2 regions of the Methylobacterium sp. WL69 genome follow, and region 2 is predicted to be linked to the other one. Evidence: predicted binding sites of a transcription regulator. Region 2 holds the regulator's gene; the other holds the start of a gene.
What was found. Region 2 encodes LexA, which represses DNA repair genes until DNA is damaged. Its sites were predicted from a motif close to TGTTCNNNNTGTGTTCNG; they were not measured.
Positions count from the first base shown of each region.

Region 1: the regulator LexA is predicted to act here: its motif matches at 1,833-1,850, upstream of ruvC (crossover junction endodeoxyribonuclease RuvC).

Region 1 covers NZ_VRUZ01000138.1:3,867-8,016, reverse strand. The annotation lists partial or broken gene FV218_RS21210 (YceI family protein) at 1-404, shown strand, start outside; gene FV218_RS21205 (PilZ domain-containing protein) at 427-1,002, opposite strand; gene ruvC (crossover junction endodeoxyribonuclease RuvC) at 1,218-1,787, opposite strand; gene FV218_RS21195 (glutamine synthetase beta-grasp domain-containing protein) at 1,944-2,984, opposite strand; gene FV218_RS21190 (DUF2735 domain-containing protein) at 3,454-3,645, shown strand; gene FV218_RS21185 (glutaminase) at 3,652-4,150, opposite strand, start outside.
Region 2 covers NZ_VRUZ01000001.1:125,724-129,873, reverse strand. The annotation lists gene trpC (indole-3-glycerol phosphate synthase TrpC) at 1-193, shown strand, start outside; gene moaC (cyclic pyranopterin monophosphate synthase MoaC) at 204-689, shown strand; gene glp (gephyrin-like molybdotransferase Glp) at 686-1,915, shown strand; gene lexA (transcriptional repressor LexA) at 2,156-2,908, shown strand; partial or broken gene FV218_RS00575 (ComEC/Rec2 family competence protein) at 2,902-4,150, opposite strand, start outside.

The DNA.
Region 1 (4,150 bases), on a different contig from region 2:
GCCTCGACGCGAAGGCCCCGGACAAGAGCCGCATCAGCGTCACCGTCGGCACGCCGAGCATCACCGGGCTCAACGACAAGCTCGACGCCCATCTCAAGAGCCCGGACTTCTTCGACACGCAGAAATTCCCCACGGCGACCTTCGTCAGCACCTCCGTCGAGCCGACCAGTCCGACGACGGCGCGGGTCAACGGCGAACTCACCCTCAAGGGGGTCACCAGACCGGTCTCGTTCGACGCCACCTTCAACCAGGCCGGGCTCCACCCGGTCGACAAGCTCTTCACCGTCGGATTCGACGGGCGGGCGGTGATCAAGCGCTCGGAGTTCGGGATCACCGCCTACCTGCCGATGGTGGGCGACGAGGTGACCCTGCGCCTGGAGGGCGAGTTCAAGGCGGTACCCTGACGGCCGGCCGCGCCGGGCGATCTCAGAGGGTGATGTGCTGGTCGATCGCCTGGGGGGCGAACGCCCTGTCGAACACCGCGCCGATCCCGTGCTCGAAGTGACGGGCGACGCGGGCCGCCGTCCGGCCGATGGTGATGGGCGCGCCGATGGCGATCTGCACGTCGAGGGTGAAGGCGACGCCGGACGCCGAGACGTTGAGAAGCTTGGCCGGCACGATCCGGCCATCCGCGAGTTCGACGGTCACGTCGGTCTCCAGGGGCGTCACCCGGGGATGGACGCGGACGGGGGCGGTCGCCTCCTGCTGCTCCGAGAGCAGGCGCAGTTCCCGGGCGACGCTGGCGACGGCCTGCTGTTTCGCAAGGAGGCGGACGACGAAGGCGTGGTCACCGATGCTGACCACGCGGGTTTCCACGGCGCCGATATGGCGGATGTTGCAGGTCAGTTCCTCGTCGACGAGCGGGGTGGTGGCGGAGCGGAAGTGAATTCCGTCCGGGGAGACGATGTCCGTCACGGCGTAGAACTCGGAGCGATCCCGTCCCCAGCACAGGGCCGGGACGACCACCGTGTGGTGATGGGGTTTCGCGTGCGGGTGTCTCATCGCTCTCACTGTGCCGCTCGCGGGCATCGTAGGATCGGGAGTCTTTCGATCGCTCTCGCGGGATAGGAAGAGTTGTAGCGATTCCGTCGAACGACGGGCCCTTCCTTCCGGACCGGGCGCCCCCGCGGATGGGGGCTCCCAGTTCCGGGCGGCCCGAAGCGCCACCCTCCGCCCGAACCGTCAGGTGGCGTCCCGGTGCGATCAGCCCGGTGCGATCAGCCCGCTTTGGCCAGGGCCGCGGCGATGCGGGCGGCGGCAAGCGCGCTCATCCCCGGCACGGGGGCATGCCGGCTCTTGAGGGCGTGGGAGGCGCGGTGGTTGGCGTGGGTGACGGCGATGGCAAGGGCGTCGGCGGCATCGGCCGTCTTGAACTCGGCCTTCGGCATCAGGAACTTCACCATGGCCTGGATCTGCACCTTGTCGGCGTGACCGGCCCCGCAGACGGTCTTCTTGACGAGGTTGGCGGCGTATTCCGACACCGGCAAACCCGCCAGCGCCGGGACCAGCAGGGCGATGGCGCGGGCATGGCCGAGCTTCAGCGTCGCCTGGGCGTCCTTGTTGACGAAGGTCTCCTCCACGGCGACCTCGTGGGGGGAAAACCCCCGGACCACCCGGCTGATGCCCTCGTGCAGCTCGCGCAGGCGGAGCGCCAGGGGCAGGTCGCCGTCGGAGGTGACGACGCCGCAATCGACGTAGGCGAGCTTGGTCCCCGTGACGGTGATCACGCCCCAGCCGGTGCGGCGCAGTCCGGGGTCGATGCCGAGGATGCGGACGGGAGCGGTCATGCGTGGTGGCCCTGGAGCGCGCGGGTCGCGCCGGCGTCGAGCGTTAGGCACATACCGTGAACGGAGCGTTTCGCCAAACCCTCCCCCCGAAATGCGAACGGCGCGGCCCCGCGAAGGGCCGCGCCGCGCTCTGGAGGATCGGGAAAGCCGGTCGCCTCAGGCGGCCGCGGAGACTCCGGCGGCGGTGGGAACCGAGGCCACGGTCTTCAGGATCTGCGAGGCGATCTGGTAGGGGTCCCCCTGGCTGTTGGGCCGGCGGTCCTCCAGGTAGCCCTTGTACGCGTTGTTGACGAAGCTGTGCGGCACGCGGATCGAGGCGCCGCGATCGGCGACGCCGTAGCTGAACTCGTTGATCGCCGCGGTCTCGTGCTTGCCCGTCAGGCGCATGTGGTTGTCGGGGCCGTAGACGGCGATGTGGTCGTCGAGGTTGTCCTTGAAGGCGGCCATCAGCGCCTCGAAATAGGCTTTGCCGCCCACCGTGCGCAGGTGCTCCGTCGAGAAGTTGGCGTGCATGCCCGAGCCGTTCCAGTCCGTGGCACCCAGGGGCTTGCAATGGTACTCGACGTCGATCTCGTAGCTCTCGCACAGGCGCTGGAGGATGTAGCGGGCGACCCACATCTCGTCGGCGGCCTTCTTGGAGCCCTTGCCGAAGATCTGGAACTCCCACTGGCCCTTGGCGACCTCGGCGTTGATGCCCTCGTGGTTGATGCCGGCGTCGAGGCAGAGGTCGAGGTGCTCCTCGACGATCTTGCGGGCGATGGAGCCGACTTCCTTGTAGCCGACGCCGCAATAGTACGGACCCTGGGGCGCCGGATAGCCGGAAGCGGGGAAGCCGAGCGGACGGCCGTCCTTATAGAAGAAGTACTCCTGCTCGAAGCCGAACCAGGCGCCGTCGTCATCCAGGATGGTGGCGCGCTTGTTGGAGGCGTGGGGGGTGACGCCGTCCGGCATCATCACTTCGCACATGACCAGGACGCCGTTCTTGCGGGTCGCGTCGGGGAAGTGGCGCACGGGCTTCAGCATGCAGTCGGAAGAGCCGCCCTCGGCCTGCATGGTCGAGCTGCCGTCGAAGCCCCACATGGGAAGCTGATCGAGGGTCGGGAAGCCGTCGAATTCCTTGATCTGCGTCTTCCCGCGCAGGTTGGGGACGGGCGTGTAGCCGTCCAGCCAGATGTATTCGAGCTTGTACTTCGTCATCGTGAAGTCTCTCTTCCGTTCGCGGTGCGGACCACCGCCGAGCGCGGACCGTCGACCGCCCCAGGGAACTGCCGCCCTCGCAAAAGCATTTGCTATGCCAATCAAACCTAGATCCGTTCGCCCGTCGGGACCGGCTAAGTCCCCCTTGGGATCCGGCCTTCGGATGCGGCATTTGCCCAGCAATTGGCCATTCTGCATTGTTTTTAATCACACGATGCCCATGCCATGTTCTTGAGCAGACACAGCGAAGCATAGGCTCGATATCGGCACCTCGAAATCTCGTTTACCCCGAACGAGGATTTCCCCATCGAACTATTGCATCGCGTTTTAGCAATCGCCGGCATGCGCATATTTCCGGCAGATGCGCGTTTTATTCGCGTCAGGCCGCGCATTCCCAGGGCAGAGGGTCTATGTTGTGCTCAGCGTTCGAGCGGCGCCGTCGGTGCCGCTCCCAAGGAGACCCAGTTCGATGACGCCGTCCGCCACGCGTGAGACCGCCAAGATCTACGCCTTCCCGACCGGGGGCCGCCTCGGCGCGGACCGCCGCGAGGCCAGCCGCCCGCGCGGCGAAACGAAGGCGATGCAGCCACCGGCCGCGTTCGCCGCCTGCGGCTATCACGAGGCCGCCCTGGTGGACGCGGACCGCTCGCGCAAATCCTGACGGCGATCAGACGCCGAAGATCGACCAGCCGAGGCGCCGGGTGAGGGTTTCGAGGGCGATCCGGCCGAGGTGGGAATTGCCCGAGGCGTCGAGGCCGGGGGACCACACGGCGATGGAGGCACGCCCCGGCGCCACGGCCAGGATGCCGCCGCCGACGCCGCTCTTGCCCGGCAGGCCGACGCGGTAGGCGAACTCGCCCGACCCGTCGTAATGGCCGCAGGTGAGCATCACGGCATTGATGCGCCGCGCCCGCTCGGCCGAGATCACGGAATGGCCCGTCGAGGGCATCCGGCCCGAATGCACGAGGTAACGCCCGGCCCTGGCGAGTTGCCGGCACGTCATGCTGATCGCACAGTGGTGGAAGTAGACGCCCAGGGTGAAGTCCACCGGGTTGTCGAGGACGCCGAAGGATTTCATGTAATTCGCGAGCGCGACGTTGCGGAATCCCGTGCGGAGTTCCGAGGCCGCCACCGCCTCGTCGATGGTGATGCTCGGGTCCTCGGCC
Region 2 (4,150 bases):
CGAGACGGCGATCCGCCTCGGTCATTCTGTGCCGAAGGACCGAATCGCCGTCGCGGAAAGCGGCATCTCCGGTCACGCCGACGTGGTGCAGCTCGGACAGAACGGCCTTCGCACGATCCTCGTCGGCGAAAGCCTGATGCGCCAGGACGATGTCGCGGAAGCGACCCGGCACCTGCTCTTCGGGGACGCGTGAGGACCGGGCCATGGCCGAACTGACCCATCTCGACGCGGCGGGCGCGGCCAACATGGTCGATGTCTCGGACAAGGCCGCCACCACCCGTACGGCCCGTGCCGTCGGCACGGTGGTGATGCTTGCCGAGACCCTGGCGCTCATCCGCGAGGGCGATGCCAAGAAGGGTGACGTCATCGGCACGGCGCGGCTCGCCGGCATCATGGCGGCCAAGCGCACCCATGAACTCATCCCCCTCTGCCACCCGCTCCTGATCTCCAAGGTCCGGGTCGATTGCGAAGTCGACGAGGCCCTGCCGGGCCTGCGGATCAGCGCCGAGGTCAAGGTCCTCGGGCCGACCGGCGTCGAGATGGAGGCCCTCACCGCCGTCTCGGTGGCGTGCCTGACCATCTACGACATGGTGAAGGCCGCCGACCGGGGTATGCGCATCGAAGGCATCCGGCTCCTGTCCAAGGATGGCGGTCGCTCAGGCGCCTACCTGGCGGAGGATGCCGTTTGAGCGGGCCGATCCCCGTCGCAGAAGCCCTGCGCCGGATTCTCGCCGGGCTCCCGGGGCCCGTGACGTCCGAAACCGTCGCCATCGCGGAGGCCGCCGGCCGGACCCTCGCCGAGGCGGTGTGCGCCACCCGCACCCAGCCCCCCTTCCCCGCCTCGGCCATGGACGGCTACGCTGTGCGCGCCGAGGACATCGCTGCTTGCCCGGCGACGTTGCGGGTCATCGGCACGAGTGCCGCCGGCCACGGCTTCACCGGTCCGCTCGGCGCGGGTGAGGCCGTGCGGATCTTCACCGGCGCCCCGGTGCCCGAGGGCGCCGATGCCATCCTGATCCAGGAGAACGCCGAGGCGGCGGACGGCATGGTAACCGCCCGCGAACCCGTGGCGGCCGGTCGTTTCGTGCGCCCGAGTGGCCTCGATTTCCGCGAGGGCGATGCGCTTCTTCACGCCGGTGACACCCTGGACGCCCGCCGCACGGCGCTCGCCGCCGCCGCCGGCCACGGCCGGCTCAGCGTGCGCCGACGCCCGCGCGTGGCGATCCTCGCCACGGGCGACGAGCTCGTGCGGCCCGGCGAGCCGGCGCGCTGGGACCAGATCGTCGCCTCCAATGCCCTCGCGGTGGCGGCCCTCGCCCGCGAGGCCGGCGCGGAGACCATCGATCTCGGCATCGCCGGTGATAGCCTGGAGGCCCTGGAGGCGGCACTTCTGCACGCTGCCGAAGCGCGGGCCGACATCCTCGTGACCCTCGGGGGGGCCTCGGTGGGGGACCACGACCTCGTGCAATCGGCCCTGACCCGCCAAGGTCTCGAACTCGGATTCTGGCGTGTGGCGCTCCGCCCAGGCAAGCCGCTGATGCACGGGCGCCTCGGTGCCGCCACGGTGATCGGATTGCCCGGCAACCCGGTCTCGTCCATCGTCTGCGGCCTGCTCTTCGTCGTGCCGGCGATCCGGGCGCTGCTGGGTGATCCTCACGCCGGGAAGGATCGCAGCGAACCCGCTTGTCTCGGCCACGACATGCCGGCCAATGACGGCCGCCAGGATTACCTGCGCGCACGCCTCGACACCGCGCCCGACCGGCTGCCGATCGTCTTCGCGGAGAACCGGCAGGATTCGTCCATGCTTTCCGTCCTCGGCCACGCCGAGGCCCTGCTGATCCGGCCGCCCCACGCCGAGGCCGCCAAGGCCGGTGATCTCTGCCGCATCCTACGCCTCGACCGGCGCATCCTGTAGATCCGTGGGATCGAAGGGCGAAGCGCTCGGGCGATCCGCGAGCGTCCGCGAGACGCGCCTCATACGAGACCGTTTCTGGTTCGAAGCCGGGGAGCCAGGGTGCATACCGGTGCGAACGTTTACGTACGAAGTTGCAACTTTCGACAGAACCCTTGCGGAACACTTCCAGAACGTCTAGCGTGTTCGTGATTTGTTTCTGCAGCCTGTGCTGCCTTCATCTATCGCAGGAAGAGTGTCGGCATGTTGACGCGTAAGCAGCTGGATCTGCTCCAGTTCATCCAGCAGAGAATGAGCGAGGGCGGTGTCCCGCCATCATTCGACGAAATGAAGGACGCCCTCGATCTGAAGTCGAAGTCGGGCATCCATCGCCTGATCACGGCCCTGGAGGAACGCGGGTTTCTGCGCCGCCTGCCGAATCGCGCGCGGGCCATCGAGGTGATCCGCATGCCAGAAAGCCTTGGCGGTCAGGCCGGCGCCGTGAAGGCGTCGCCCCCTCCGGAGACGCGGCGTTTCACCCCGAGCGTCGTCGAGGGCGGCAAGGGCAAGGCGCCCGTCGAAAGGATGCCGGCGGCGCGGTTGCCGACGACGCGTGCGACGGACGGCGATGGCCGCGCCATCACCATCCCGGTCATGGGTCGCATCGCGGCCGGCACGCCCATCTCGGCGATCCAAGAGCAGAGTCATTCCGTGACCCTGTCACCGGATTTTCTGTCCGGTGGCGAGCACTACGCCTTGGAGGTACGTGGCGATTCGATGGTGGATGCCGGCATTCTCGACGGCGATCTCGTCGTGATCCGCAAGCAGGATACGGCCAACACCGGTGACATCATCGTCGCCCTCATCGACGATGAGGAGGCGACCCTGAAGCGCCTGCGCCGTCGTGGTTCGTCGATTGCCCTGGAAGCGGCCAACCCGGCCTACGAGACCCGCGTTCTCGGTCCCGATCGCGTCCAGATCCAGGGACGCCTCGTCAGTCTGGTCCGACGCTACTGAAGGGGTTCGCCCGAACCTTCCGGCGACAAGTCGGGTTCATCAGTTTCGAGCACTTTTGGCGTGGCGGGAACCGTGTTCGCGGGAGCGGCCGTCGATTTTGGTGGCCGCAACGGGCGCCATGGCACCACATCGGTCGAACGTCGCGCCGTCGTCACGACTGGATCTCCCGCCGCCGGGAGGCGGATTGCCGTCGCGCCATGCGCGGCGAGGAAGGGCCGGTCGAGGATATGCTTGGCGGTGCAGCCGGGGGGCGCTTCCCGGCGGCTGATCAGGATGTCGGCCCGGGCGCAATCCTCCCCCAGGGCGCGCTTGTCTGTGACGAGGGCGATCACCCGTCCGTCCGGCATCCGCGCCGCGCAACCGAGACGATCGCAACGGGCCGTCGGCAGGGCGAGGACGGTTCCGGCTTTGCGTCCATCGCCATCGGCCTTGAGCCATTGCTCCATCACGAAGTTGGGCGGTTTTCCGAGGGTGGCCAAGCGACCGTCGGCAGCGCGGATCGCGACGCCCGCTCCCTCACGGTCGATGTAGATGTCCGGCCGCATCGGGCTCGCAGCGAGGGCGACGCCGAACGCCATCGGCAGTAGGCCGAGCCAGTGCAGTCGCGACACCGGCAGCGTGAGGGCGACGAGGCCCAGGGCCATCGCCGCCAGGGCCGCGGGCCCGAAGGCCGGCACCACGTAGGTGGCGCGCTCGAAGCCGGCGATCCAAGTGGAGATGGTCAGCATGCCGCGCACGGCGAGGCCCATGAGCCACCACACCGGCTGATCGAGGGCGAAGGGGTAGGCCAGGATGCCGAGGACTGCCGCCGGCATGACGGCGAGCGATACCAGCGGCAGAGTCAGAGCGTTGCCGACGAGGCCGAAGGGTTGGATCGTCTGGAAATGATAGGTGGCGAACGGGGCCGTGGCGAATTGCGCGACGAGGGTCGTCGCCAGGGTGCCGATGATGGCCGTGGCGACCCAGATGGCGGCGCGGCCGATGGGGCCCGCGCTCTGTCCGCGCAGGCCCAGGGCGCCGATGAGGGGAGCGCAGGCGATGAGGCCGGCCACCGCCCCGAACGACATCTGGAAGCTCGGGCCGAGGAGTCCGTCCGGTTCGCGGGCCAGGGCAATGAGGGCCGCGAGGGCGAGGTTGCGCATGCTGAGGGCCGGCCGGTCCACGAGGATCGCGCCCAGCATGACGAGCGTCATGATCAGGGCGCGCTCCGCGGCGATGTCCCAGCCGGAGAACACGCAATAG